4 regions of the Lentzea sp. NPDC020367 genome follow, and region 2 is predicted to be linked to each of the others. Evidence: riboswitches for the same ligand, from Rfam matches in the RefSeq annotation. Region 2 holds a riboswitch; each other region holds the start of a gene.

Region 1 (7,318 bases), on a different contig from region 2:
ACTTCATCGGCGTCCGCGCGACCTTGTCCCCCGCGAGGCGCCTGGCCGTGGTCCGCACCCACATCCGCCGATTCGTGTGCACCTTGAACCACGACAAGTACAGCTCGACCAGTGCCTCGGACGCCGCCTCGTCCGCGATGTGGTGGGCGAAGCCGAGGTAGCGCAGGTGGGCGACGACGGCGGGGTACTCGGCCCGGTGGAAGCGCAGGAAGTCCGCGTCGCGGTCCGGGAGTTCTTCCTGCGCCATCGGTCTCCGTGCGTCGGGTGCCGGGTCACCCAGGAGATCGCGCGACAGTGTCATCCCGTCACGACCCGCTCGGCCGGCCGAGGATCGACAGCGCGGCGAGTCCCGCGGCCAGCACCGCCGCGCCGGCCGTCACGACGACCGAGCCCGTCAGGACGTACAGGGAACCAACGCCCGCAAGCAGTCCGTTGACCAGCACAGCCGCCTCGCCACGGCCGACCGGGCTTCCGTTGCGTCTCGTCATGACGCTCAGGGGCGATCAGAGGCCGTTCCGCGCAACCAAGCGCTGGAATTCACTCGACCGGGTCAAAACGATTCCAGGTCAACGCTGTGCGCCAACTCCCAGTAGAAGGGCGTAGCGTCAACCAGACTGTGAAGAGGTTCGCGAACCGGCAGGAAGCGGGCCGCGCCCTCGCCGCGCGACTCGCCGACCTCCCCTGGCACGACCCGCTGGTCCTGGGCCTCCCCCGAGGCGGCGTCCCAGTCGCCAAGGAGGTAGCCCTCCACCTCAACGCCGAACTGGACGTGGTCGTGGCGCGCAAGATCGGCGCCCCAGGCCACCCCGAATACGGCGTGGGCGCCGTCACCGCCGACAGCGAGCCCATCTACGACCCGAGAGTGCTGAGAGCGCTCAACCTCACCGAGGAACAACTGGGCCGCACCTGCGACGAGGAACGCGAAGAAGCCAGAAGACGCACGACCCTCTACCGCGGCGACAAGCCGCTCACGCTCAAGGACCGCGACGTGATCCTCGTGGACGACGGCCTGGCCACCGGCGTCACGGCCAAGGCAGCGCTGCACTGGATCGCCCAGCACGAACCGCGGACCACGACCCTCGCCGTGCCGGTGGCCGCGCGAGAATCGCTGACCACGTTCACGACGCCGGTGATCGCGCTCCTGCTCCCGCGCCGCTTCGGCGCGGTCAGCCGCTGGTATGACAGCTTCGCTCAGACCACGGACGAAGAGGTGCTCAGCGCGCTCTCGTAGTGCTCCACCACGGGGAACGGCGAGTAGAAGCGGTGCAGCAAGGCAGACCACTTCTCATACGAAGGCCCCTGCCGGAAGCCGACCGTGTGCGCCTCGACCGAGTCCCAGCGCACGAGCAGCAGGTAGCGCGACGGCGTCTCCAGGCACCGCAGCAGTTCGAGGCCGCGGAAGCCCGGCGAGGCGGAGATCAGCTCCCGCGCCTCGCCGAACGCCCACTCGAACTCCTCGGCGGAACCTGGCAGCACGTCCAGCAGGGCGTGCTCCGTGATCACAGCCGGCAGAACCTGATGTCCGAGGCCAGCACGGCCTTGGCACCGATCGCGGCCAGCTCGTCCATCACCTGGTTCGCCTCCTTGCGCGACACCATCGCCCGCACGGCCGCCCAGTCCGGGTTGGCCAGCGGCGCGACGGTCGGCGACTCCAGGCCCGGAGTCAGCGCGATCGCGTCGTCGAGGATCGAACGCGGGCAGTCGTAGTCGAGCATCAGGTACTGCTGCGCGAACACGACGCCCTGCAGGCGTGCCGTCAGTTGCTTCTTGGCGGCCGTGAGTTCCGAGCCGTTGCGGTGGATCAGCACCGCCTCCGACTGGCAGATCGGCTCGCCGAACGGCACCAGGTCGTGCTGGCGCAGGGTGCGGCCGGAGCCCACCACGTCGGCGATCAGGTCGGCCACGCCCAGCTGGATCGAGATCTCCACGGCGCCGTCGAGCCGGATCACCTTCGCGGTGATGCCGCGGGCCTTGAGGTCGCGGCCCACCAGCTTCGGATACGCGGTGGCGAGGCGCTTGCCCTCGAGGTCGGAGACCTTCCAGTCGGTGCCGCGAGGGCCCGCGTAGCGGAAGGTCGACGAGCCGAAGCCCAGCGCCAGCAGCTCCTCGACGGAGTTGCCGTTGTCGTCGGCGCCCGAGTCGGCGGCCAGGTCGCGGCCGGTGATGCCGAGGTCCAGGTCGCCGGACGCCACGTAGATCGCGATGTCCTTGGGGCGCAGGAAGAAGAACTCGACGTCGTTGTTGTTGTCGAGCACGGTCAGGTCGCGCGGCTCGTGCCTCTGCCGGTAGCCGGCCTCGGTGAGCATGGCGGAGGCGCGTTCAGCGAGCGCGCCCTTGTTCGGGACTGCAACGCGCAGCATGTGAAAGTCTTTTCCGTCAGAGGTACTTGTAGACGTCTTCGAGGGTGAGCCCACGGCCCAGCATGAGCACCTGGAGGCGGTAGAGCAGCTGCGAGATCTCTTCGGAGAGCTTCTCGTCGGACTCGTACTCGGCGGCGATCCAGACCTCGCCCGCCTCCTCCAGGACCTTCTTGCCCTGCGCATGGACCCCGGCCTCGAGCGCAGCAACGGTGCCGGAACCCTCCGGCTTGGTGGCGGCTCGTTCGGTCAGTTCAGCGAACAGGGAATCGAAGGTCTTCACGGCATGACATCCTCCCATCCCGGCGACCCCCGTCCACACCGCGGTCACATCTGTCCCAGGCCGTGGACGTGATCTGTCCTGCATGGACACCCAGTAGCGTGAACTTCTGTGTCTGAGTTCGCCGAGGTCCTCGAAGCACTGCGCCGGGTGCGCGGAATCAACCCGTTCTTCGCGCTCGACGTGGGCCGCCCCGACGAGTCCTGGCTGCCGGGAACGGCCCTGCTCGAAGGTCCGGCGCTCAAGAACACCATCGACGCGATCGCGATCCGGTACAAAGCGGAGGAACCACGCGTAGCGGCCAGCCTGTTCTTCCTCAGCTACACGGCACGGCTGCTCAGCCCGCTCACGGCCGCGGGCATCCCGATCGACGTCCGCCCGGAGAACCTCTGGTGGCAGCACCACCCCGCGAACGGCCTGAGCGTCCGCATCGACCAGCCGAGACTGGGCCCGAAGGCCGCAGAGGCACTCGAACCGGTGGTGGAAGCGATCCAGGCCGTCACGCCGGTGGCGCGTGGATTGTTGTGGGGCAACGCGATGTCGAACGTCGCGGGCGCGCTCAAAATGGTTGTGCGCGCACGCATGCTCACCGCCGAGGAAGCGGAAGAACGCGGCGAACGGCTCATGAGCTCACCGCCGTTCGAACAGGCGGGAGAATTCCTCAGTTTTCCCGGCGAGGTCACGTTCCGGCGTCGGTCGTGTTGTCTCTACTACCGCGTCGCCGCAGGTGGGAAGTGTGGTGACTGTCCACTCGTGAAGTGAGGAACGCAACAACTCTTATGGCCGGTTGTGCTTAACCGATGGATCAACTTACGGTGCACGCGCCGCAGTGACGGGAAGCCGGTGAAAATCCGGCGCGGTCCTCGCCACTGTGACCGGGAAGCGATCCCCGCCGAGCACGTCACTGGTCCTCGCGAGAGGGCTGGGAAGACGCGGGGGCAGCGTTGATCCGGGAGTCAGGAGACCGGCTGCGGCGCCGCAAGGAGAGTTGACCTTCCACGAGGTATGGAGGAGCCCGTCATGACGAGCCCCGCAGCAAATCTGTCCGCCGTCCAGGTGCCCAAGTGGGCGTTCGCCGCCGCACTTCTCGGCCTGATCGTCACGTACCTCGTCCTGCAGGAGAACGGTCTCGCGCTCGGCGCGGGTTCCGAGTTGCTGCACGAGTTCTTCCACGACGGCCGCCACGCGCTCGGCGTCCCCTGCCACTGATCCCCCGATCCCAGGCAGGGAAGACATGACGACGACGTACAAGTCCCTTGCGCTGCGCGGAGTCGCGGCCGGCGGTATCGCCGGCGTCGCCTCCGCGCTCGTGCAGCTGCTGGTGACCGAGATTTCGATTCGCGCCGCGCTCGCGGTCGAGGAGGCACGGGCACCCGCCGGCGAAGAGGCCGGCCACACGCACGGCGGCGAGGAAGAGCTGGTCAGCCGCGGCGCCCAGATCGTCGGCGGCATGCTCGGCGTGGTGATCGTCGGCATCGCGGTGGGCCTCGTGTTCGCCACGGCCTACGCGCTGTCGAAGCGCTGGTTCGCCGACCGCACGCCGTTCAGCCGCAGCTTCGCGTTCGGTGCCGCGGTGTTCGGTGCCGTGGCGCTGCTGCCGTGGCTCAAGTACCCGGCCAACCCGCCCGCCGTGGGCGACCCGGAGACGGTGAACTACCGGACCGCGCTCTACCTCGGTGTGGTGGTGGCCGGTCTGGTGATCGTGTGGGCCGCGAGCTGGCTCGCCGAGCAGCTGCGCGCGCAGTCGCAGCCGGTGCGGACCACGGCCGTGCTGCTCGCGGTGGCCGCGGCCGTCGCGGTGGTGCTGCTGGCGTTCCCCGCGCCGCCGGACACGATCCCTGCGGACATGCCGGTGAACGTGCTGTGGCAGTTCCGCCTCAGCTCGCTCGCCCAGCTCGCCACGCTCTACGTCGGCATCGGCGTGGTGTTCGGCCTGCTGATCGACCCGGCCACGCGCAAGGCCAAGGCCCCTGAGAAGGCCGCTGTCGCCTGATGGTGTGGGGTGGCCGCGGGTGCGGCCACCCCGCCCAGCCGCGATTGGTACGTTCGGCGCATGCCTGACAGCGCTGAGTTGCTGGAACAGATGCGTCAGAAGCTCGAGTTCTTCGAGCAGGCGAACCGCGCCGCCGACGCCCGTGCCGCCGAGTACGACGCGATGGGCGACGAGCTCAGAACAGTGGAAGCCAGCGTCCAGTCCCCCGACCGTTCCGTCACGGTCGTCGCGGGTTTGTCCGGTTCCATCAAGGAGATCCGGTTCACCGAGGACGCGAAGCGGCTGAGCACCACGCAGCTCTCCCAGGCCGTGATGTCGACGCTGCAGCTGGCCGTCGCCGCGGCCGCGCGTCAGCAGGCGGAGATCGTGCAGGGCCACACCGACCTCCCGATCGCCGAACGGGTGCTGGCGACGCAGCAGGAGATCTTCGGCCGGCCCGCCGACCCACCGGCCCGTCCCCCGGTGGACGACGACGGCGACACCGGCAGCATCTTCCGCAAGGACGACCGCTGGTGACCGGGATCGTGGTGCACGCGGACGAGATCGCCCGGTGCGCGAAGACCATCGGCACGCTCTCCGGCACCTCCACGAAGCTCAACGACGCCGCCACGACCGCGTCGGTGCCCGCGGTCAGCTGGGGCGCGCTCGGGCACCTGCTCGGCCTCTACCAGCAGTACGACGAGTTGCTGGGCGATCTGCACGGCCACTTCGGCAAGATGACCGAGGGCTTCGGCAAGATCGATTCCGCCCTCACCGCCACCGCGCAGACCTACGCGGGCCACGAGCAGACGACGACGGACGCGTTCGGCAAGACGCTCCAAAGTGGACTCGACAGCGCCACCGCGCCGCCGATGGTCTCCGGCGGCAAGGGGACCTCGAACCTCGGCGCGCTCGGCAAGAGCTACGGCGACCAGTACTCCGGCGACAACGTCGGCAAGGCGTCCGCGAAGCTGATCCCGTTCGGTGGCAGCAGTTACTCGCTCATGAAGGACAGCGCGAAGCTCGGCGACGACCTCCAGAAGGGCGACGGCGCCGCGATCGCGAAGGACGTCGTCAGCGTCATCTCCGACATGAACAACTTCATGCAGGACGGCATGAAGCTCGCCGGCGCGATCTCCGACCCGCTGAACTTCCTGATCAGCAAAGGACTCGGCTGGCTGCTCGACGTCGTGGCGCCGTTGAAGCAGGCCGTGGACCTGGTCACCGGCGACCCGGCGGCCACGAGCAAGGCCGCGGGCGCGTTCAACGACATCGCGACGCAGACCGAGGACTTGGCGCGCACGTTCGACGAGCACCTGCGGCAGGGCCTGCAGAGCTGGAAGTCCGAGGCGGGCGACAAGGCCGCGGCGAAGCTCGGCGGGTTCCACCACGGCATCGAGGGCACGGCGGGCACCGCGGGCCACGTCGCGTCGCTGCTGCAGGGCAGTTCGATGTTCATGCAGGTGGCCGAGGACATCATCAAGGGGATCCTGAGCGACCTGATCGAGTGGCTGGTCGTCACGTGGGTCGCCGCGCAGATCGCGGCCATCCCGACGTGCGGGGCCTCCGAGGCCGCCGCGGCCGCCGCCACCCCGGTCGAGGCGGGGATCTCGACCGCCAAGGCGGGCAAGGAGGTCGGCAAGGTCCGTTCGGTGATCCAGAAGATCATGGACGTGCTGCGCCGGATCCGCGAGGTGCTCAGGAACTCGAAGGTCGGCAACGCCTTCCGCGAGGGCGTGGCCGACAAGCCGGGCTCGTTCGGCGAGGCACTCGGCAAGGCCGCGAAGGACCAGCTGAAGAAGGCGGCCGGACTCGACAAGAGCGGCCCCGACGGCGCGAAGTACACGGACCCGGTCAAGATCGCGAACAAGGTCGCCGGGTACGCCGACGGGATCTACAAGACCGTGTCGTACGGCTCCAAGGGCGACGAGTCCTCGAAGACGGACCAGGAGCTCGACATCTGATGCGCTGGTGGCGGAAGTGGCTCTGGCCGGAGGAGTCGGCGGCGGCCACGCTCTCCGCGGGCGGCCGCACGTTCGCGGTCCACTCGGAGACGAGGATCGTCGGCCTCGCGTCCGCGCCGGGCGACGACGTGAGCGCCCGCACGGAGACCATCGTGTCGGTGAGCACCGACCTCGGCCCGTGCCCACCGTTGCGCGTAGTGGAGCGTGTTTCGCCGGACCCACGCGACGAGAACGCGGGCGCGGTGGCACTGGGCGTGCCCGCGTTCGACGACCGCTTCCTGGTGTTCTGCGACGACTTCGCGTTCGTGCGACGCCTGACCCCGGCCCTGACCGCCGCGCCCACCGAGTCGACGGCAGGACTGTCACTCGGCGGCGGCAGGATCACCGTGCACCGCAAGGGAGTGCGACACAACGCCACCGCCGCGAACTACCTCAACGCCCTGATTCCCTTGCTACCGCCGGAGTTGCACCGATGAACGACGCGCCGATCATCGTGCCGCTGTCCACCGGACTGGCCGTGGTGATCGAACAGGACCGCGTCTACTTCAGCCGCCTGGCCAACGGCGCGCTGGTCGACTCCCCGGTCCTCGGCGTGCCGCTGGCGGCGGTCGTACTCGTGCAGCCGGGGGAACTCCGCGACGAACTCACGCACCGCATCGACCAGAGCGACGGCATCGCCGAGAAGGTCGTGCTCCCCCGCGGCCCCGCCGTCTGGATCCGGTACGCCGACGACATCATCGTGCCT
Region 2 (7,318 bases):
CCGGCCCGGCCGTAGCCGCGGGAGTCCATCGAGGCCGCGAGCTGCAACGACCGGGACAGCGCGTCCTCCAGGACCGGGATCATGACGGAGTGCAGCACCTGCGTGCGCTTTCCGCTGCCACCACGCAACTTCCGGGCGCGCCGCACGCGCAGCACGCTCTCGGCGAGTTGCGGGAACACCGACAGCGCGACGATCACCGCCGTGCCCACCTCGTAGAGCGCGGGCGGCATGGCCTTGAGCAGTCGCTTCGGGTTCGCCAGCGCGTTGGCGGCGCCGAGGCAGATCACCATGGTCGCGAGGCGCAGGCCGTCGTAGAGGCCGCCCAGCAACGACTCCGCGGACACGTCGCCGAACAGCCGGATGCCCGCGGCCCACGCCGGCAGCGGGATCTCCGGCAGCCGCAGGATGATCGTCGAGCCCTCCGCCCCGCCGAACACGAGCCGGAAGAACACCCGGATCGCCACGATCCACGCGCCCAGCACGAGGTACAGCCGGAACGCCAGCGCCCACGGTGCCTCGGAGCGGCGGGCCACGACGACGTACCCCGCCACCGCGATGATCGTGAGCAGCAGCCACGGGTTCGTGGTGCGGGTCGCCGCGACCGCGAGGCCGAGCGCCCACACCCACCACGCCGCCGGGTGCAGGTCGCGCGGCAGGAAGTACGACGTCACGACTCGTTGACCCGTTTCCGCCGCCGTGCCACGAAGAACCCGGCGGCCAGCAGCACCACGACCGCACCGCCCGCGGCCCACGGCGCGTAGTCGCTCGCGCCGGACGTCCGCTTGATCACGTCGTTCACGTCCTCGGCGTTCTCCCCGCCGCTGAACGCGATGTTGCTCGACGGGTCGTTCGCCTTCGGCCGCGCGGTGGCGCTGGCACGGGGCTTCGGCGGCGGCAAGGCACCGGTCGGCGCGCCCGGCGGTGGAGTCGCCGTCTGCTCCGGTTCAGGAGTGGCCTGCGGCTGGCGACCCTGAACGGGCGCCTGCGTCTCGTTGAGGTCGTTGCCGACCGGCTTCGGCTCCTCGACCGCGTTGCACGCCTTGCCCTCGGTGCCGGGGCGGACGGCGGCCACGCGCGGCACCGGGTTCGTGTCCGCGGTGGCGTTCAGCGAGAACGACCAGCCCTCGAAGCCGCCACGGAGGAACTGGCGGTTCTTCACTCCCCACTGGCTGTAGTCCCACGCGCAGTTGTTCCCGGCGTGCCAGTACGACCAGTAGGCCGACGCGGGAGGAGTGTCGATGCACAACTCGCGGTAGCCGGCGCGGCCGTTGATCGGGATCTGGTCCGCGGCGGCGGGTTTGTTCTCCACGCGGCAGATGAAGGCCTCGCCCCACCGCTGCACCCCGGCGACCTGGAAACCGGCGCCCTTCAGCGCGTCCAGCCCGGTGCCCGCGGTGGCCTGCGGGTTGCAGCGCACGATCGCGTCGCCGCCGAGCTGCTGGAAGTCGACGACGACGGTCACGCCCTGGTCGTCCTTGCAGAAGCCCGGATGGCCCTTGCTGTGGTCGATCGCGTGCACGACGGGTGCCGCCACCACCGTCAGGAACGTGGCGGCGGCCAGTGCGGCGATCCTCCTCATTGGACGGTCAGGGTGGCGGACGAGTACACCGTCACCCCGTTCCCGGTCGCGGAGATGATGTAGGTGTATGTGCCGGTCGCCGTGGGCGTGATGTTCTGCGTGCCGCCGGGCGTCGCGAGCGAACCGGACCAGCTGCCGCCACCACTGGCCGGGGAGACCGAGGACGCGCTGACCGACGTGGCGTTGGCCGACGTCCAGGTGAGGGACGTGGTCTGGCCGAGGGTGATCTTGCGGTCCAGGTCGTTGATCGACAGGGCCACGGTGGGGTTGCTCGCGTTCACCGCCGGGTTCGTCGGCGTCACGCCGGGAACCGGGTTGGTACTGGCCGACTTGTTGAGCGAGAACGACCATCCCTCGAAGCCACCAGGGATCACGTTGCGGTTCAACGCGCCGTAGCTGCTGTAGGTCCAGGTCGAGCCGGAACCGTCGGCGTGCCAGTAGCCCCAGTACGCGGAGCCGGGCGGGGTGTTGAAGCAGCCCTCCTTGTAGGTCGGGTTGCCGGTGACCGGGATGTTCTCGGTCGACGTCGGACGGCCGCCCACCCGGCACACGAACCCGAGACCCCACTTGACCGTGCCCGCGACCGCGATTCCCGCGTCCTGCAACGCTTTGATGCCGGTGCGGTCGGTGCCGGGAGTGGCGTTGGGCGAGCACCGCGTGATCGTCGGCGCGGCCACCCCGCCGTTGCCGTCCAGTTCCTGGAAGTCGACCACGATCGTCGTGCCGCTCAACGCGTCCGCGCCGGTGCAGATGCCGTCGTAGCCCGCGGCACTGGCAGGAGCGGGCGCGACGACCAGTCCGGTGAGGACCACCGCGGCGGCGAGAACTCTCTTCATCACTGAACCCCCTGGGAGAGACGACGGCGAAGCAGCAGAACGAGACCGGCGAGCACCATGGCGCCGCCGAGTGCGAAGTAGGACCACAGCGGCGGGTGCCACGGAGCGTTCTGGGCGACCAGCGCGGGGACCGGCTTGGCGTCCGCCAGCGGCAGGCGCACCACCGGTGACAGCGGAGAACCGTCCGCGCTGATCCAGGATCGGCCGGCGATGCCTTGTGCGGCAACGAGACTCGTGCCGAAGTCGGTCGTGCCGTCACCGCCGGACACCCGCGGCAGGCCCCCGTCGGCGAGCACCATTCCGCCGATGGTCTTCGCGGTACCGCTCACGTCCAGGCCCGCTGCCTGACGAGCACCCGCGACCGAGGCGCTCAACGCGATGGAGGGCGCGCCACCGTCGTCGTCGACCATGCCCTTGCCGTTCGGCTTGGTGCCGAGCAACGAGATCGCCTTCACGAACGCGGCCGCGCGCTCCTTCGACCACTCGGCCGGGGCCTGGGCGACGGGCGCGTCCTCGGTGAACGGCCTGCTGTTCAGCGCGGTGACCGCGGCGGCGGTGGAGGCGAGATCGCCGTCCTCGCAGTCGGCGTCGTCCATGCGTTCCGGGAACGTGCCGTCCTCGCACTGACGGGCGGCCAGCGCCTCGATCGCCTGGCCGGGGTCGGCGACGGTGGCGAGCACCGCCCAGGTGTGGCGGCGGACGGAGTCCTCGGAGTCCGCGAACGAACCGGTGTCGGTGAACAGGCCGTCCGCGCCCCGCAGTGCCGCCAAGTCGGCGCGCAACCGGTTCGCGAGGTCGTCGGACTTCTGGAACTGGGCCAGGACCACGAGCTTCGCGAGCGGTTCGGCGTAGGCGGCGTCGCCGGTCTCCTGCCCGGCGCCGTGCGCGTAGGCGTTGATCGCGTCCGGTGTCAGCAGAAACTCCGAGGCCTTCTTCGCGGCTTCCTGCTGCTCGCCCAGCGCGTGCAGGGCCAGCACCAGGTCCGCGGTCGCGTCGTAGTCGACGTAGGTCCTGTCGTTCTCGGTGACCTCGACGTGGTCGCCGCGCACGAGCTTGTCGGCCAGGTAGGCGCCGAGCTTCGCGGCGGACGTCGTCGCGGCCGGTTGGACGGTCTTCGGCGCCGGGGCGGGCTGGCGGACCACGGCCTTCGGCTTGGTCGTCGGCGCGGGCGCCTGAACGGTCGTGGTCTTGGTGTGCACGGGTGGTGGCGTGGTCGTGGTGCCCTGTGCCGCCGTGGTCGTCGTCGGGGTGCTGCTCGCCGTCGTGGTGGTCGGGGTCGGCTCGGGCACGTCGCCCTTGGCCAGCGCGTACAACCCGATCTGCGACAACCCGAGCGAGGCCTGCGCACTCGCCCTGATCCACGTGTCGATGCCGGAGATGCCGCCGGTGCGCGCCGCCTGGTACGAGGCCGGGTTGTACGCGATCGCACCGATCTGCCCGGCCAGCGCGGTACCCGCGTCGGACGCGCCGGCCTGCGCGGACTTCAGGAACTCGACGCCCCTGGCGACCTCAGGACCCGCGCCGCCCGCGTCCGCGAGCGCCTGCACGATCAGGCCGGTGCTGTTGGTGTTCGGCGCCTCGGTCCCGACACCACCACCCCAGCCACCACCGGCGGATTGGTTGTTCTTCAACCACGTCACGGTCCTCGCGATCGGCTCGTCGAGCCCGGTCGCCCCAGCGCGCTTCGCCGCGAGCATGGCCGACAGCGCGAGGCCCGTCGCGTCACCGTCCGGCGACGACGAGCCGTCCGCCTTCCCCTCGTCACACGAGGACACCTTGAGGCCCTCAGGTCCCTGGACGTACCCGAAGAAGATCCGGAAGTAGCCCTCGGAACACTGCTGCGTCACCATCTTGTCGATGGCGGGCTGGTCGTTCTCCCCCGCCACGGCCAGTCCGATCACGGCGAGGGACTGGCCGAACATGTTGGCGTTGTTGTTCACCATGTCCGCCCACTCGGGGTTCTTCGAGTAGTCGCTGACCCGGCCGGCGTCGACTCCCGAGCGCCGGATCGCCGCCTTCGTCTCGGCGACCATGTCGTGGCCGTCGAAGGCACGCGGATCACGGCCGGAGATCTGGGCGGCGAGCAGGGTCTTGGCCACCGCGCCGCCGACGATGATCTGGTCGAAGCCCTGGCCTGGAGCGAGGCCGTCCCAGGTGAAGTAGTCGGTGGCGTGTCCCTGGTCGTCCAGGAACTTCATGATCGGCTCGGCGAGCGCGCCGTCGCCCGAGGCGTGCATCGCGAAGACCAGGTCGAGCATCAGACCGTGGTCGGGCAGGTCGCCGCCGAGCGGGTTCTCCAGGGTGCCGTCGGGTCGCAGCTGGTGGGAGAGCCACACGGAGCTGGAGTGGGCGGCGTCGCGATCTCCCGCGGCGGCCGCGGTTCCGGCGATCGTCGTGGCGATCAGGCCCGCGCCGACGGCGAACGCCAGTGCGGCCAGGCTCCTGCGCCGGGTCATTTCTCTCCCCCTCCTCGTGCTGCTCGAGGAGAGGAGACGGCGCGGGGCGCCGGCAGCCACCCCTGCGTTTCGCGACAGCGGTCGGTCCGTTCACCCCGCCCGGATGGTGACCCGACTCGCCACTGGAAACAGTGGCCCACGGTTGCGCGACAGTGCCGGATTCCGACCGGCTTCCCCGTCACGGGCGAGGTATGAAGTTGTCGAGCCGAGCGAGGTTAACACCTGGAAACCGCTGTTCGGCACCGCCTTCGGGGTCGGAGGCGAGCGTCACATCCGTACCCGGTACGAGGCCTTGCGCGGCATGAGAACCTGTTGGGCGTTCAGCGCGACGCGGGGGAAGTCCGGTGAGAATCCGGCGCTGTCCCGCAACGGTGTGCCCTCCGCGGCAAGCCCGGTCACCCGCATCGCGCGGTGTTCACCAACTCCTGTCGTGGAAGTGCGGGAAAGGGTTCTCATGAGACGTCTGGTGCTCGCTGCTGTCCTGATGCTGGGCATTGGCACCGCTGTCACCCCCGCGGTGGCGGCCACGCACAACAAGTCCGACGCCGCTGCGGGCTGGCTCGCCCGGCAACTGGTCGACGGCGAACGGTTCGAGGCCGACTTCGGCGGTCAGAAGTTCCCGGACCAGGGCCTGACGATCGACGCGATCTTCGCGTTCGCCGCCGCCCGTTCCTCGGACACCAACGCCGAGAAGGCCATCACGTGGCTGGCGAAGCCGGAGATCACCACCGGGTACGTCGGTTCCGGCACCGAGGCCTACGCGGGCGCGCACGCCAAGCTGTTGCTGGCGGCGAAGGTGCGGCACAAGAACGGCAACGCGTTCGGCGGTGTCGACCTGGAAGCCGGTCTGCGTGGCCTGCTCGCGCCGTCGGGCAGGTTCTCCGACCGCTCGGACTTCGGTGACTTCTCCAACGCCTTCACCCAGTCCCTGGCGCTGCTGGCCCTCGAGCGCACGCCAGGTGGCACGCCCGCGTCGGCCAAGGCCTTCCTCGCCGGAACCCAGTGCCCCGACGGGGGTTTCCCGCTGAACTTCGGCCAGACCCCGTGCGCCAGCGACGTGGACTCGACCGCCTTGGTCGTGCAGGCGTTGCGCGCCACCGGTGACAACGTCAACGCCGCCGAAGGCACCACGTGGCTCGCGTCGAAGCAGAACGCCGACGGCGGTTTCTCCGTCGGCACCAACGCTTCCAACGCGAACAGCACCGGCCTGGCCGCGCAGGCGCTGGCCGGTCACCGCCCGGCCGCCGCGACGCAGGCACGGCAGTTCCTGCGTTCGCTCGCGGTCGGCTGCTCGGGTGCCGCAGCGGACCGAGGCGCGATCGCCTACGACGCAACGGGATTCGACCAGGCGACCGCTCCGCGTGCCACGGCCCAGGCGGTGCTCGGCCTGACCGGCGTCAAGCTCGCGAACCTCGACGGCGGCGGCAACCCCGCCGCGCCGACGCTCGCCTGCTGACGAAGCGGTGCCCCTGACCGGAGTTCCCGGCCAGGGGCACCGCACCGGCACGACTCAGAAGTCCTCGTCGAACGCCACCGTGCCGGTCACGCCGACCTGGTAGGCCGAGACCCGGCGCTCGAAGAAGTTCGACAGCTCCTGCACGTCCTGCAGCTCCATGAACGCGAACGGGTTCTTGGAACCGTAGATCGGCTCGATTCCGAGCACCTGCAGCCGCCGGTCCGCGACATGCTCCAAATAGGACCGCATGTCCGCCACCGACATGCCGGCGACGCCTCCACCGAGCAGGTCCTCCGCGAACTGCACCTCGGCGTCGACGGCCTCGCGCAGCATCTGCTTGACCTCCTCGTACAAGGAGTCGTCGAACAGGTCCGGCTCCTCGCGGCGCACGGTGTCCACGACGTCGAACGCGAACGCCATGTGCATCGACTCGTCGCGGAACACCCAGTTGGTGCCCGACGCGAGGCCGTTCAGCAGCCCGCGCGACCGCAGGAAGTAGACGTAGGCGAAGGCGCCGTAGAAGAACAGGCCCTCGATGCACGCCGCGAAGCAGATCAGGTTGAGCAGGAACGACCTGCGGTCCTCCCGCGTCTCCAGCTGCTTGAGGTTCGAGATCGAGTCGATCCACTTGTAGCAGAACTCGGCCTTGGCGCGGATCGACGGAATCGTCTCGACGGCGGCGAACGCCTCGATCCGGTCGTTCTCGTCGGGCAGGTAGGTGTCGAGCAGCGTCAGGTAGAACTGGACGTGCACGGCCTCCTCGAACAGCTGCCGCGACAGGTAGAGCCGGGCCTCCGGCGCGTTCACGTGCTCGTAGAGGTTCAGCACGAGGTTGTTCGCGACGATCGTGTCACCGGTCGCGAAGAACGCGACGAGCCGGTTGACCAGGTGCCGCTCGGCCTCCGACAGCTTGTTCAGGTCGGCGAGGTCCGAGTGCAGGTCGACCTCCTCGACCGTCCACGTGTTCTTGATGGCGTCGCGGAAGCGCTCG
Region 3 (7,318 bases), on a different contig from region 2:
GGAGTTCTGGGCGGGCGACAACGCGGACGCCGCCGGCTCCTACGTGTTCGGACCGGTTCAGGCGGCCTGAACGAGGGAGAAGAACTCCTGGCGTGACGCGGGGTTCTCGCGCAGCACGCCCTGCAACGCCGAGGTGACCGTGCGGGATCCGCTGACCCGCACGCCTCTCAGCGACATGCACATGTGCTCTGCTTCGATCACGACGCCGACTCCCTTGGGCTGCAGGTGTTCCTGCAGCCAGTCGGCGACCTGCTTCGTGAGCCGTTCCTGCACCTGCAGGTCGCGGGCGAACATCTCCACCACCCGCGCGAGCTTCGACAGGCCCAGGATCCGTTCCCCCGGCAGGTATCCGACGTGCGCGACACCGTGGAACGGCAGCATGTGGTGCTCGCACAACGACTGCACGGGGATGCTGCGCGCCAGCACGAGTTCGTCGTAGCCCTCGTCGTTCGGGAACGTCGTCATGGTGAAGGCGCGCGGGGTCAGCATCTCCTCGTAGGCCTCGGCCACACGGCGCGGGGTGTCGGCCAAGTGCGCCGAGTACGGGTCCTTGCCCAGTGCCTTGAGCAGGTCCGTGACCGCTCGCTGCGCCGCCTCGACGTCCATGTTCGCCACGGTAGATCCGTTCGCCGAATTTAGTCAACAAGAGTAGGTTTTAGAGATGGCCGACCCCGTCGCCGCCGTCGCGGCCCTCGACGAGCCGAACCGCCGCAGGCTCTACGACTTCGTCGTGCACCACACCGCGCCCATCAGCAAGGACGAGGCCGCGCAGGCCGTCGAACTCCCCCGCACGACGGCCGCGTTCCACCTCGACAAGCTGGTCGAGATGGGGTTGCTCACAGTGGTGCACCAGCGCCGATCCGGCCGCAGCGGACCTGGCGCGGGCCGTCCGGCGAAGCTCTACCAGCGCTCGGAGCAGCAGATCGAGGTGTCGCTGCCCGACCGCCGCTACGAGGCCGCGAGCCACCTGGTGACGGACGCGTTGATGGAGGCGGAGAGCACCGGCGAGCCGCCGCGCGAGATCCTGAACCGGCGTGCCCACGAATGGGGCGCGAAGCTGGCCTCCACCGCCTCGGGCGATCTGACCGGGGCGTTGGAGGACTTCGGTTTCGAGCCCCGGTCCGAGGGCGAGGAGATCTTGCTCGGCAACTGCCCGTTCCACAGCCTGGCGCAGCGGCACGCGCAACTGGTGTGCGGCATGACCCTGTGCCTGATCAACGGCCTGCTGGAAGGGATCAAGGCGAACGGCGTGTCCGCCCGCCTCGATCCGTCACCAGGTCACTGCTGCGTACGGGTCGTTCAGACGCCGTCTTCCAGGTCACCCTCGGTCTCGAGGTAGGCCGCCCGCAGCGCGTCCAAAGTGGACTCCTCCGGGTGCTCCCACATCTTGCGCTCGGCCGCCTCCAGCAGCCGCTCGGCGATGCCGTGCAACGCCCAGGGGTTGCTGGTCTGCAGGAACTTCCGGGTCTCCGGGTCGAGCACGTACGACTCGGTGAGCTTCTCGTACATCCAGTCCGCGACGACACCGGTCGTGGCGTCGTAGCCGAACAGGTACTCGACCGTCGCCTGCAGCTCGAACGCGCCCTTGTAGCCGTGGTTGCGCATCGCCCCGATCCAGCGCGGGTTCACCACGCGGGCGCGGAAGATCCGGGAGGTCTCCTCCGTCAACGTGCGCGTGCGGACCGCCTCCGGTCGCGTGCTGTCACCGACGTACGCGGCGGGTGCCTTGCCCGTCAACGCCTTCACCATCGTGACCATGCCGCCGTGGTACTGGAAGTAGTCGTCCGAGTCGGCGATGTCGTGCTCGCGGGTGTCGATGTTCTTGGCCGCCACCGCGATCCGCCGGTACGCCGACTCCATGTCCGCACGCGCCGCCACGCCGTCCACGCCACGCCCGTACGCGTAACCGCCCCACACCGCGTAGACCTCGGCGATGTCGGACGAGTCGCGCCAGTTGCGGCTGTCGATCAACGGCAGCACGCCCGCGCCGTACGCGCCCGGCTTGGAACCGAAGACGCGCAACGTCGCCCTGCGCTGGTCGCCGTGCTCTTCCAGGTCCTTCAGCATGTGCGCCCGCACGAAGTTCTGCTCCGCGGGCTCGTCCAGCGCGGCCACCAACTGCACGGCATCGTCCAACATGGACACGACGTGCGGGAAGGCGTCCCGGAAGAACCCGGAGATGCGGATCGTGACGTCGACGCGCGGCCTCTCCAGTTCCTCCAGCGAGATGACCTCGAGACCGGTGACGCGGCGCGACTGGTCGTCCCACACCGGCCGCACGCCCAGCAGCGAGAACACCTCGGCGATGTCGTCACCGGCGGTGCGCATCGCGGACGTGCCCCAGACCGACAGACCGACCGAGGGCGGCCACTCGCCGTCGTTCTCCTCGCGGTAGCGGGCGAGCAGCGAGTCAGCCATCGCCTGGCCGGTCTCCCACGCGAGTCGCGACGGGATGGCCTTCGGGTCGACCGAGTAGAAGTTGCGGCCGGTCGGCAGCACGTTCACCAGGCCGCGCAACGGAGAACCCGACGGGCCGGCCGGAATGTAGCCGCCGTCCAGCGCGTGCAGGACGTTCGTCATCTCGTCCGTGGTGCGCGCCAGACGAGGCACGACCTCGACCGCCGCGAACTCCAGGATCTTCTGCACGTCCTCGGACTCGTGCAGGGTCTTGGCCACTTCCCGGTCCCAGCCCGCGTCCTCCATGGCCTGGACGAGTCCGCGCGCGATCTCCTCGATCGCGTCGACGTCTTCACGGCCGGTCGTCGTGAGCCCGAGCGCCTCGCGCAGTCCGGGCAGCGCGGCGACCTGACCTCCCCACATCTGCCGCGCCTGCAACATGGCGAGCACGAGGTTGACGCGGACGCTGCCGGTCGGCGCCTCGCCGAGGACGTGCAGACCGTCGCGGATCTGGACGTCCTTGACCTCGCACAGCCAGCCGTCGACGTGCAGGATGAACTCGTCGAACTCCGCGTCGTGCGGCCGGTCCTCCAGGCCGAGGTCGTGGTCGAGCTTGGCGGCCTGGATCAGCGTCCAGATCTGCGCGCGGATCGCCGGCACCTTCGCCGGGTCCATCGCGGAGATGTTGCCGTACTCGTCGAGCAACTGCTCCAGGCGCGCGATGTCGCCGTAGCTGTCGGCGCGGGCCATCGGCGGGACGAGGTGGTCGACCAGCGTGGCGTGCGCGCGCCGCTTGGCCTGCGTGCCCTCACCGGGGTCGTTGACGAGGAACGGGTAGACCAGCGGCAGGTCGCCGAGCGCCGCGTCCGTGCCGCAGGACGCCGACATGCCGACGGTCTTGCCCGGCAACCACTCCAGGTTGCCGTGCTTGCCGACGTGCACGACCGCGTCCGCGCCGAAGTTCGACTCGATCCACCGGTACGCCGCGAGGTAGTGGTGCGACGGCGGCAGGTCCGGGTCGTGGTAGATCGCGATGGGGTTCTCGCCGAACCCGCGCGGCGGCTGCACGATCACGACGACGTTGTTGGACCGCAACGCGGCCAGCACGATCTCGCCGTCCTTGGACTTGGAGTGGTCGACGAAGAGCGTGCCCGGTGCCTCGCCCCAGTGCTCCTGCATCGACTCGCGGAAGTCTTCGGGCAGCGTCTCGTAGAACTCCCGGTAGTCCGCCGCGGCGATGCGCACGGGGTTGCTCTCGAACTGCTCCTGCGTCAGCCAGTCCGCGTCCTGGCCACCGGCCGCGATCAACGCGTGGATCAACGCGTCGCCGTCCAGCTCCTGCACGCCCGGCAGCGCGTCACCGATGTCGTAACCGTGCTCCTGCATGGCCTTCAGCAGCCGCACGGTCGACGCCGGCGTGTCCAGGCCGACCGCGTTGCCGATGCGGGAGTGCTTGGTCGGGTACGCCGACAGCATCACCGCGATCCTGCGCTCGGCCACCGGGATGTGCCGCAGCCTGCCGTGCCGGACCGCGATGCCCGCGACGCGCAGCGCCCGTTCCGGGTCGGCCACGTAGACGGTCAGCCCGTCCTCGTCGATCTCCTTGAAGGAGAACGGAACCGTGATGATCCGGCCGTCGAACTCGGGGATCGCGACCTGGGTCGCGGTGTCCAAAGGAGACAGTCCGTCGTCGTTCTCGTCCCACGAGTCGCGGCTCGACGTGAGGCACAACCCCTGCAGGATCGGCACGTCGAGCGCGGCCAGCGCGCCGACGTCCCACGCGTCGTCGTCGCCACCCGCCGAGGCCTTCGCGGGGTTCGTGCCACCCGCCGCGAGCACCGTTACGACGAGCGCGTCGGCCTGCCTGAGGGTGTCGAGCAGCTCGGGTTCGGCGGTGCGCAGCGAGGAGCAGAAGACCGGCAGGGGCTTGCCGCCCTTGGCCTCGATCGCGTCGCACAGGGCGTGCACGAACGCCGTGTTCCCGGCCACGTGGTGCGCCCGGTAGTAGAGCACCGCGACCGTCGGACCTTCTGGCGTTCCCTCGCGCTCCAGCACACCCCACGTGGGGGTGGCGGCGGGGGCCTCGAAGCCGTGGCCGGTCAGCAGCACGGTGTCCGACAGGAACTTGTGCAGCTCGGTGAGGTTCGCCGGACCGCCGTGCGCGAGGTAGAGGTGCGCCTCGGCGCACACGCCACCGGGCACCGTCGACAGCTCCATCAGCGCCGCGTCGGGCTGCATCTCACCGCCGAGCACCACCACGGGCAGCCCGCCGGCCAGCAGCCAGTCGAGGCCTTCCTCCCACATCCGGCGGCCGCCGAGGATGCGCACGAGGACCAGGTCCACGCCGTCGACGAGCACGGGCAGGTCGTCGGTCGTGAGTCGCGCGGGGTTGCCGAGCCGGTACTCGGCACCGCTCGCACGCGCCGACAGCAGGTCGGTGTCGGAGGTCGACAGCAGCAGGATCACGCAGGCTCCATCCCTCGTGGGGTCCTCGCCCCAAAATGCGGGTGACTGGCGAAGCGGAGTTCCTGACTCCCAGCGGTGTTCGCTGGTCACAGTGGCGGGACCGCGCCGGATTCACACCGGCTTCCTCCTGCGCTTCGTCGTTCGGGCTCACCCTAACCGGCGGGTTACAGTCCGACCTATGCGTAGTCACCCGGACGCCTGCCCCGGCGCCGTCGAGCTGCACGCCGCGGCCGACGGCGGGCTGGCGCGCATCCGGGTACCCGGCGGCACTCTTTCCGCTGCTCAGTGGGACGTCGTGCGCCTCGCCGCGCTCGAACTGGGTTCCGGCTCGATCGAGCTGACCTCCCGGGCGAACCTCCAGATCAGGGGCCTGGCGGACGGCGTGGAACTGGGCACGCGACTGACCGCGGCCGGGCTCCTGCCCTCCGCGTCGCACGAGCGGATCCGCAACATCATCGCGGCACCGCTGGAGGACAACCAGGCACTGGTCGACGCGATCGACACGGCCCTGTGCGCGGACCCGGCGCTGGCGGATCTGCCGGGCAGGTTCCTGGTGACGGTCGGGGCCTCGGTGAGCGGGTTGGGAGGGGACTTCGGCCTGGTCAACGACGTGCTTCTGCTCGCCGGTCGCGACACCGGCGTCCGCGTCACCGACCCCGTCGACGCGGTGGTGACCGCCGCCCGCCTCTTCCAGCAGCTCCGCGGCCAGGCCTGGCGCCTGTCCGAAGTGGACGACGGTGTGCGAAAGATCACCGCTCACTTCGGTGCCACCGACGCCCCGCGCATCACCCCGGCTGTGACGCCTGTCGCACCTTCACCTTTGACGCCAGGCGTGCCGCTCGGCCGGCTCGACGCTCACCAGCTCCCCGGCGTCGCCCTCCGCCTGACCCCGTGGCGCAGCCTGGTCGTCCCCGAAGGCACCGACACCACCGGCCTGATCACCGACCCGGCCTCCCCGTGGCACGGCGTCAGCGCCTGCACCGGCCGCCCGGGCTGCGCGAAGTCGCTCTCCGACGTGCGAGCTGACGCGCGAGCCTGGCTCGGAACCCCGCACGACCGCCCCGTTCACTGGTCAGGCTGTGCCCGCCGCTGCGGTCGTCCCGCAGGCGATGTGACCGAGTTCGTCGCGACCGGCGACGGCTACGAGGAGATCCGTTGACGCAGTACATCAAGGACGGGGCGGAGATCTACCGCCAGTCCTTCGCCACCATTCGCGCGGAGTCGGACCTCACCAGGTTCCCCGGCGACGTCGCGAAAGTCGTCGTCCGCATGATCCACGCGTGCGGCATGACCGATCTGCCGACCGACGTCGCCTTCTCGCCGAACGTCGTCCGCGACGCCCGTGCGGCACTGCGGGCGGGCGCGCCGATCCTGTGCGATGCCAACATGGTCGCGTCCGGCGTGACCCGCCGCCGCCTGCCCAAGGACAACGAAGTCCTTTGCTACCTGGGAGATCCGCGCACCCCCACGCGAGCCCAGGAGATCGGCAACACGCGCAGCGCCGCCGCGCTCGAACTGCTCGCGGACCGGTTCGACGGCGCGGTGATCGCGATCGGCAACGCCCCCACGGCGTTGTTCCACCTCCTCGACCTGATCGCCGCCGGAGCTCCGCGACCCGCCGCGGTACTGGGCATCCCGGTCGGGTTCATCGGGGCGGCGGAGTCCAAGGAAGCTTTGGCCGCAACGGATCTGGAGCACCTCGTGGTGCGCGGCCGGCGCGGCGGCAGTGCCATGACGGCGGCGGCCATCAACGCGATCGCGAGCGAGGAAGAATGACGGGCAAGCTCTACGGCGTCGGCCTGGGTCCCGGCGACCCGGAACTCGTGACGGTCAAGGCCGCGCGACTCATCAACGAAGCCGACGTGGTGGCGTTCCACAGCGCCCGGCACGGCAAGTCGGTCGCGAAGACCATTGCGGCCCAGTACTTCCGCAGCCAGGACGATCCGAACCCGCAGATCGTGGAACAGCTCGTCTACCCGGTCACCACCGAGGACACGGACGACTACCAGGGCGAGATCGACGCCTTCTACGAGGAGGCCGCCGCCAAGCTGGCCGCGCACCTCGACGCCGGCCGCGACGTCGTCGTGCTGGCCGCCGGGGACCCGTTCTTCTACGGCTCCTACATGCACATGCACAAACGCCTGGCCGACCGGTACGAGTGGGAAGTGGTCCCCGGCGTCACGTCCGTCAGCGGTGCTTCAGCAGTGCTCGGCACTCCGCTCGTGGAACGCGACGAGGTGCTCACGATCCTGCCGGGCACGTTGCCGCCCGCCGAGCTCGCGACCAGGCTCGCCGACACCGACAGCGCCGCGATCCTCAAGCTGGGCCGCACTTTCGCCAACGTCCGCGCGGCCCTCGAAGCGTCCGGCAGGCTCGACGGCGCGTGGTACGTCGAACGCGCCACCACCGGCCGCCAGAAGATGTCGCCGCTGGCCGACGTCGATCCCGAGAGCGT
Region 4 (7,318 bases), on a different contig from region 2:
CTCGGCCCACTGGAACGCCTGCTCCGGCGACGGCGCGCGCACGCTCACCACGGCCGCGGTCGGCGTGCTGACCTGGAAACCGGCTTCCTTCAGGCGGTGGCTCAGGTCGTGCGCCACGGTCAGCGCCCGTTCGGGACGGTCCGGCTCCTCGCGCAGGATCTTGATCGCCGCGAGGGCGGCCGCCACGCTGCTGGGCGCGAGACCGGTGTCGAAGATGAACGGGCGCGCGGTGTCGATCAGGTGCTTGATCACCCGGCTCGGGCCGAGGACGGCACCGCCCTGCGCGCCCAGCGACTTGCTCAGCGTCAGCGTGGTGATCACGTCCGGCGCCTTGATGATGCCCGCCGCGGCGACCGCGCCCCGGCCACCGGGGCCGACGACGCCGAGGCCGTGCGCGTCGTCCACGACCAGCGCCGCACCCGTCGCGCGGCAGGCCTCGTGCAGTTCGTTGAGCGGGGCGATGTCGCCGTCGACGCTGAACACCGAGTCCGTGACGACGATCGCGCGCCGCTTGCCGCGGGTCTCCAGGGCGTGCCGGACCTTGCCGACGTCGCAGTGGTCCGCGACGACGACGTCGGCCTTCGACAGGCGCGTTCCGTCGATCAGCGACGCGTGGATGTGCTGATCCGCGACGATCGCCGTGCCGGGGCCCGTGAGCGCCGTGACCGCGGCGAGGTTCGCCATGTACCCGCTGCTGAACACCAGCGCGGACTGCGAGCCGCAGAAGTTCGCGAGCTCGAACTCCAGCTCGGCGTGCAGCTCCGTCGAGCCCGTGACCAGGCGCGATCCCGTGGAACCGGAGCCCCACTTCAGCGTGGCGGCGGCCGCGGCACCCGCGACGCGCTTGTCCTTGGCGAGGCCCAGGTAGTCGTTGCTCGCGAGGTCGAGGTCCGTCGAGTCCGACGTGCGCGGCCGCAGCCGCCGGCTCAGACCCGCCTTGGCTCGCGCTTCAGAGCGGACGTCGATCCAGTCGAACGTCGACTCACCACCACTGGAAATCGCCTCAGTTGTGCTCACGGTCACCGCCTGAGTCTCCCATCCGCCCGCTAGCGTGCCGCTCGTGGACCTGTTCACCTTCACGCGCGCCGAACTCACCTCGCCGGTGCAGTTCCTCGGCGGCCGCTGGGTGGTGTCGGCCTACGAGGACGTGCGCGCCGTGCTGGCCGATCCGGTCACCTACCTGCCCGACAACGCGCTGACCGCCGTGACTCCGGTGGGCACGGCCGCGTTGCGTTCGCTGGTTCGCGCCCGTTTTTCCTTGCCACCGACGTTGGCGAACAACGGTTCCGAGTCGCACGCTCAGTTGCGCCGCCTCGTCGCGTCGTTCTTCACGCCGGTCCGCGTTGCCGCTGCGGAGCCTCGCATCCGATCTCTGGTTTTGGAACGGCTGGGTGGCACGGATCTCGTGCGCTCGCTCGCGTGGGACCTGCCCGCGATCGTGCTGATGGACCTGCTCGGGCTGGAGAACGTCGACATCCCGACGCTGAAGCGCTGGAGCTCCGGGTCGCTGGAGTTCTTCTGGGGCGACATCTCGCGGGAACGGCAGCTGGACCTGGTCGACGACGTCGGTGACTTCCACCAGTGGCTGATCAAGCGCTACCACGCCCGTGACGGCGAGCTGTTCTGCGCGCTGGCCGATGCCGGAGTGTCCGCTGAGGACTCCGCCGGCCTTTGCTACTTCCTGCTGATCGCGGGCCAGGAGACGACGACTCAGTTGTTGTCCACGGCGTTGCGCCGCGGGTTGCAGGACCGCGAGTTGTGGGCGCGTCTGGGTTCGCCGGGTGTCGCCGAGTCGTTCGTCGAGGACGTGCTGCGGACCGAGACGCCCGTGGTGACGTGGCGGCGGCTCACCGCGCGTGAGGTCGTGTTGTCCGGTGTGCGCGTGCCTGCCGGTGCGGAGCTCGTGTTGTTGTTGAGCGGTAAGGAAACCGATCCTCGGCACCTGGCGTTCGGCTACGGCCGGCACTTCTGCCTCGGCGCCGGGCTAGCTCGGTTGGAGGCCGCGGTGACGTTGCGGACGGTGGCCGAGCACGAGCCGTCGTTGCGGCTGGACGGCTCGGAGCCGGAGTGGCTTCAGCTGCTGTCGTTCCGCGCGCCCAAGTCGGTCACGGTCGCGCGATGAGCTTGCCCGCCGTGGTGCGGGCTTCGAGTGCTCGGTGGGCTTCGGCGATCTCGTCGAGCCGGTAGACGTCGCCGAGGACCGGCTTGAGGTCCAGTGCGAGCACCTCTCCGGGCGTGACGTCGCGGGGCAGACCCATGACCGCGACGCCCTTGCGGAAGATGTCGCTCGCCGTCACGTCCAACGGCTCGCCGCTCGCGTAACCGAACACGACCATGCGGCCGACACCGTCCTTGAGCAGCTCGAACGCGCGTTTCCCGACTGCGCCGCCGATGGACTCGAAGACGACGTCGACCGGGTCGAGGCCGTCCCAGTCGTAGCCGAGACCGCCCTTGCTGGACGCCGCGAGCACGGTCGCGCCCGCCCGTTCCGCGAGCTGCACGAGCAGACTGCCGACGCCACCGGTCGCCGCCTCCACGAGCACGCGATCGCCCGGCTGGATGCGCGCCGCCTTGGCCGCCGCGACCGCCGTCGTGCCTTGCAACAGCAGGGCGAGAGCCTCGTGGTCGCTCACGCCGTTGGGCACGTCGATCGGGTGCTCGATGACGGCCTTCGTGGCGTAGGCGCCGTCGCGCGGCACGCCCATGACCCGTCGGCCTTCTCCTGTGGTGCCAACGACTTCCGAGCCGAGGACGACCGGGAACGACGGCCCCGGGTACCACGGGAACAGCTCCCTGCCCTTGCCCCGGCGGATGACCGTCTCGCCGTAGTTGAGGCCGATCGCGGTGACGTCGACGAGCGTGTCGCCGGTCGGGTCCGGGACCTCCTCGACCTTGAGCACCTCGGGCCCGCCGAACTCGTGGAACCGCACTGCCTTCATTCGCTGCCTCCCCTGGATAAGCGGACCGCTGGTCCGGTTGCTAGAATACGGACTGCCGGTCCGCTTGTGTCAAGGGAGAGTTCGTTGGAGCGTGCCGATGCCGCCCGCAACAGGGCCGCGATCCTGGCAGCCGCCACCCGGCTGATCGGGGAGCGCGGCATCGACGCCGTGTCGGTGGACGACGTGGCTGTCGCGGCGGGCGTCGGCAAGGGGACCGTGTTCCGGCGGTTCGGCGACAAGGCCGGCCTGGTGAGCGCCGTGGTCGACGAGACGGCCGCTTCCTGGATCAAAACGGCATCGTTGGAGTGCCGCTCCGCCGGAGAGTTCGCGGGCACCCTGTTCGACCACGTGCTGGCGTCGTTGCCGCTGGTCATCGCCGTGGAACGGACGACGGTCCGCAGCTGCGAGGGCAACTTCCGGATCACCGTCGAACGGCTGGCCAAGCTGGTCGGCTCGACGTTCAAGGCGCACACCGTGCTGGCCGTGCTGCGAGGCGAGCACATCGAGTTCCTGCTGGCCCAGGGCATGACGGCGGCCGAGATCCGGGCGGGCGTTATCTCGCTCGCGGACACGCTCGCCGCTGAGGTTTGATGCGGTGGTGATGAACCGACAGCTCTCCGGAACCCGCAAGAAGACGCTCCTGGAGAGGCTCGGCCCGGTGCCGGACGTCGACCCCGACCGCTACGGCGACGGCGGCCCGGTGGGCGCGCTGGAGACCCGCGTCGCACAACTGCTGGGCACCGAGGCCGCGCTGTTCGTGCCGACCGGGACCATGGCGCAGCAGATCGCGCTGCGGTGCTGGGCCGACCGCACGCACAACCCGATCGTCGCGATGCACTCGCAGGCGCATCCGCTGAACCACGAGGACGACGCGCTGACCGTGCTGTCCGGCCTGCGTCCGATCAAGGTCGAGAACTCCGAGGTCGCGACCTGCCCCGAGCCCTACGGGACGCTGCTGCTGGAGGTCCCGGACCGCGAGCGGGGGTTCGTCCTGCCGACGTGGGACGAGCTGACGTCGCTGGTCGACGCCGCTCGCGAACGGGACGCGGTCGTGCACCTCGACGGCGCGCGGCTGTGGGAGAGCACCTTCGGCCTGGGCAAGCCGCTGCCCGAGATCGCGGGCCTGTTCGACTCGGTCTACGTGTCGTTCTACAAGTCCCTCGAAGGCATTTCCGGCGCGGCGCTCGCCGGCACCCAGGACTTCGTCGACCAGGCACGGGTGTGGCGGCACCGGTACGGCGGCATGCTGTTCCAGCAGTGGCCGGCGGCGCTGTCCGCGTTGCACGGCCTGGACACCGTGCTGCCCCGGCTGGGCACCTACGTCGAGCACGCCAAGGTCGTGGCCGCCGCCATGGGCATGCCGGAGCCGCACACCCACCAGTTCGCGCTGCACCTGCCCGGCGACCCGAAGCGGCTGACCGAGGTGAGCGGCAAGTTCCTCGGCAACTTCTGGCGTGACGGCCTGCTCGCGAAGAACGAGATCACGATCGCCGAGCCCGCGCTGGAGTGGACGGCGGACGAGGTCGCGGAGGCCTGGGCGGAGTTCCAGAGCCTGATCTAGGGCGACGTCGCTCACCTGGCTGTTGGACCCGGCGGTGCGAAATGCGACGATGCCGGGGCTGTGAGGGGAGTGCGAGGAAGCCGGTGCGAATCCGGCGCCGTCCCGCGACTGTGACCGGTAGTGAGAGAACCGGGAGTCAGGAACTCGTTCCCCTCTTGATCACCGACCGCGGGCGTGGACACCCGAGGAAGGACTTCGCCGAGCATGTTCCCCTTTTCGGCTGTCGTCGGCCATGACGACCTCCGGCTTGCCCTGCTGCTGAACGCCGTTCATCCCGGCATCGGCGGCGTTCTGGTCCGCGGCGAGAAGGGGACCGCGAAGTCGACCATCGTGCGTGCCCTCGCCGCGCTCCTGCCCGAACTGGACGTGTCTCGAGGCTGCCGGTTCGGTTGTGTTCCGGGCAGCACCGACTGCCCCGACGGGCCGCACGACGGTGTCGACCGTCGACCGGCCAAGCTCGTCGAACTGCCTGTCGGCGCCACCGAGGACCGGCTGGTCGGGTCGCTCGACCTGGAGAAGGCGCTGACCGAGGGCGTGCGGGCGTTCCAGCCCGGGTTGCTGGCCGCGGCGCATCGCGGCGTGCTCTACGTCGACGAGGTCAACCTCCTGCACGACCACCTGGTCGACCTGCTGCTCGACGCCGCCGCGATGGGGCGCGCGCACGTGGAACGCGAGGGCGTCTCGGTCTCGCACCCGTCGCAGTTCCTGCTGGTCGGCACCATGAACCCCGAGGAGGGCGAGCTTCGGCCGCAGCTGCTCGACCGGTTCGGGCTGACCGTGGCGGTGAAGGCGGCGCGGGACGTGAGCGTGCGCACCGAGGTGATCCGGCGCCGGCTCGCCTACGAGGCCGACCCCGTCACGTTCGCGGCGAAGTGGGAGGCCGAGGACGCGAAGCTCAAGCAGCAGATCGCCGACGCCAAGCAGAAGCTGCCGCAAGTGTCCCTTCCGGACAGTGAGCTGCGCCGGATCGCCGCTGTCTGCGCGGCTTTCGAGGTCGACGGCATGCGCGCGGACCTCGTGGTCGCTCGCGCCGCCACCGCCCACGCGGCGTGGCGAGGTGCCGAGACCGTGGAGGAGACCGACGTCGAGACCGCCGTCCGGCTCGCCCTGCCGCACCGCAGGCGCCGCGACCCGTTCGACGAGCCCGGCATCGAGGAGCAGCAGCTCGAGGACGCGATGAAGCAGGCCGCCGAGCACGCGGAAGAGCCGGAAGAGGGCCCGGACGACGACGGCCCCGGCGGCGGCGAGCTGCCTGAACCGCAGGAAGGCCCGAAGGGCAACGGGAACGCGCCCAACGACCGTCCCGCGCCGGAACCGTCGCCCGCGTTCAAGGCGCGGCTGCTGGAGGTTCCCGGCGTCGGCGAAGGCGCGCCCGGCAAGCGTTCGAGGGCCCGCGCCCGCACCGGCCGGATCGTCCGGTCGTCCAAAGTGGACGGCAACGGACTGCACCTGGTCGACACGCTCACGAACGCCGCGCCGCACCAACGAGCGCGTGGCCGCAGCGGCCCCGGACTGCTGCTCACCGCCTCCGACCTGCGCAAGGCGGTCAGGGAGGGCAAGGAGTCGAACCTCGTCCTGTTCGTCGTCGACGCCTCCGGCTCGATGGCGGCGCAGAAGCGGATGTCGGCCGTCAGCGGCGCGGTGATCTCGTTGCTGCGCGACGCCTACCAGCGCCGGGACAAGGTCGGCGTCGTGACGTTCCGCGGCCAGACCGCCGAAGTCGCTTTGCCCCCGACGACCTCCGTGGACGCGGCGGCCACCAGGCTCAAGAAGATGCGCACCGGAGGCCGGACCCCGCTCGCGGACGGACTGCTCAAGGCCCACCGCGTCCTGGAGATCGAGCGGATGCGCGACCCGCAGAAGCGTCCGCTCGTGGTGCTGCTGACGGACGGCCGCGCGACGTCGTCCGGCCTGGGTGGAGACCCGACCAAGGATGCGCTCAAGGCCGCGACGTTGCTGGAGAAGACCGCCGTCGTGGTCGTCGACTGCGAACAGGGCCATGTCCGCCTGGGTCTCGCGCAGAAGATCGCCGAGGCGTTGCAGGGCACCTGCGTGAAGCTCGACCAGCTCAGCGCCGACCACCTCGCCGGCGTCGTCCGGGCCGCGTGAGTTCGCGCTGGTCGTCCGGCCGCCCCTTCGTCGGGATTCGGCGAAGCCCAATCATGGCGAAGCGGCGGCCGGACGACCAGCTTCCCGGCGAACTCACCGGAGTCTGCGGAGCAGCGACCAACGAGCAAGGAGATTCCAGTGCCTCAAGGACAACCCACCGAGGTGCCGAAGGACGGCTTGACCACCCGCCAGCGCCGCAACCGGCCGCTGCTGATGCTGCACACCGGTGAGATGAAGGGGAAGTCGACGTCGGCGTTCGGCATGGCGCTGCGCGGCTGGAACCAGGGCTGGGACATCGGCGTGTTCCAGTTCGTGAAGTCCGCCAAGTGGAAGGTCGGCGAGGAGTCCGCGTTCAAGGCGCTCGGCAAGCTGCACGACGAGACCGGCGAGGGCGGCGCCGTCGAGTGGCACAAGATGGGCGAGGGCTGGTCCTGGACCCGCAAGCAGGGCACCGAGGACGACCACGCCACCGCCGCGCTCGAGGGCTGGCACGAGATCCAGCGCCGGATCAACGCCGAACGCCACGGCTTCTACGTGCTCGACGAGTTCACCTACCCGCTGCACTGGGGCTGGATCGACGTCGACGACGTCGTGGAGACGCTCGCGAACCGGCCCGGTCACCAGCACGTCGTCATCACCGGCCGGTACGCGCCGCAGAAGCTCATCGACGCCGCCGACCTCGTGGTGGAGATGACCAAGGTCAAGCACC

What was found. A riboswitch is a leader RNA that binds a small molecule or an ion and turns the genes downstream of it on or off. The one in region 2 is predicted to bind cobalamin.
Region 1: another riboswitch for cobalamin. It lies ahead of ACH413_RS08800 (CbtB-domain containing protein); the one in region 2 lies ahead of ACH413_RS03445 (prenyltransferase/squalene oxidase repeat-containing protein).
Region 3: another riboswitch for cobalamin. It lies ahead of cobN (cobaltochelatase subunit CobN); the one in region 2 lies ahead of ACH413_RS03445 (prenyltransferase/squalene oxidase repeat-containing protein).
Region 4: another riboswitch for cobalamin. It lies ahead of ACH413_RS45155 (putative cobaltochelatase); the one in region 2 lies ahead of ACH413_RS03445 (prenyltransferase/squalene oxidase repeat-containing protein).

The regions. Positions count from the first base shown of each region.
Region 1 is NZ_JBIRVV010000002.1:363,316-370,633, forward strand. Features, by position in the region: gene ACH413_RS08765 (sigma-70 family RNA polymerase sigma factor) at 1-247, opposite strand, end outside; gene ACH413_RS08770 (hypothetical protein) at 306-488, opposite strand; gene ACH413_RS08775 (phosphoribosyltransferase family protein) at 617-1,231, shown strand; gene ACH413_RS08780 (antibiotic biosynthesis monooxygenase) at 1,192-1,503, opposite strand; gene hisG (ATP phosphoribosyltransferase) at 1,500-2,360, opposite strand; gene ACH413_RS08790 (phosphoribosyl-ATP diphosphatase) at 2,377-2,640, opposite strand; gene ACH413_RS08795 ((2Fe-2S)-binding protein) at 2,749-3,399, shown strand; cobalamin riboswitch at 3,434-3,625, shown strand; gene ACH413_RS08800 (CbtB-domain containing protein) at 3,658-3,846, shown strand; gene ACH413_RS08805 (CbtA family protein) at 3,872-4,630, shown strand; gene ACH413_RS08810 (YbaB/EbfC family nucleoid-associated protein) at 4,691-5,146, shown strand; gene ACH413_RS08815 (hypothetical protein) at 5,143-6,573, shown strand; gene ACH413_RS08820 (hypothetical protein) at 6,573-7,049, shown strand; gene ACH413_RS08825 (hypothetical protein) at 7,046-7,318, shown strand, end outside.
Region 2 is NZ_JBIRVV010000001.1:774,699-782,016, reverse strand. Features, by position in the region: gene ACH413_RS03465 (CbiQ family ECF transporter T component) at 1-671, opposite strand, end outside; gene ACH413_RS03460 (ABC transporter substrate-binding protein) at 668-1,579, opposite strand; gene ACH413_RS03455 (ABC transporter substrate-binding protein) at 1,576-2,415, opposite strand; gene ACH413_RS03450 (hypothetical protein) at 2,415-4,871, opposite strand; cobalamin riboswitch at 4,955-5,096, opposite strand; cobalamin riboswitch at 5,167-5,293, shown strand; gene ACH413_RS03445 (prenyltransferase/squalene oxidase repeat-containing protein) at 5,326-6,327, shown strand; gene ACH413_RS03440 (ribonucleotide-diphosphate reductase subunit beta) at 6,382-7,318, opposite strand, start outside.
Region 3 is NZ_JBIRVV010000006.1:261,665-268,982, reverse strand. Features, by position in the region: gene ACH413_RS26455 (EF-hand domain-containing protein) at 1-70, shown strand, start outside; gene folE (GTP cyclohydrolase I FolE) at 58-606, opposite strand; gene ACH413_RS26445 (helix-turn-helix domain-containing protein) at 662-1,339, shown strand; gene cobN (cobaltochelatase subunit CobN) at 1,300-4,863, opposite strand; cobalamin riboswitch at 4,898-5,033, opposite strand; gene ACH413_RS26435 (hypothetical protein) at 5,042-6,022, shown strand; gene ACH413_RS26430 (precorrin-8X methylmutase) at 6,019-6,639, shown strand; gene ACH413_RS26425 (precorrin-2 C(20)-methyltransferase) at 6,636-7,318, shown strand, end outside.
Region 4 is NZ_JBIRVV010000025.1:23,626-30,943, forward strand. Features, by position in the region: gene ACH413_RS45130 (8-amino-7-oxononanoate synthase) at 1-1,017, opposite strand, end outside; gene ACH413_RS45135 (hypothetical protein) at 1,061-2,122, shown strand; gene ACH413_RS45140 (zinc-binding dehydrogenase) at 2,106-2,939, opposite strand; gene ACH413_RS45145 (helix-turn-helix domain-containing protein) at 3,024-3,530, shown strand; gene ACH413_RS45150 (beta-eliminating lyase-related protein) at 3,541-4,500, shown strand; cobalamin riboswitch at 4,531-4,667, shown strand; gene ACH413_RS45155 (putative cobaltochelatase) at 4,705-6,609, shown strand; gene cobO (cob(I)yrinic acid a,c-diamide adenosyltransferase) at 6,748-7,318, shown strand, end outside.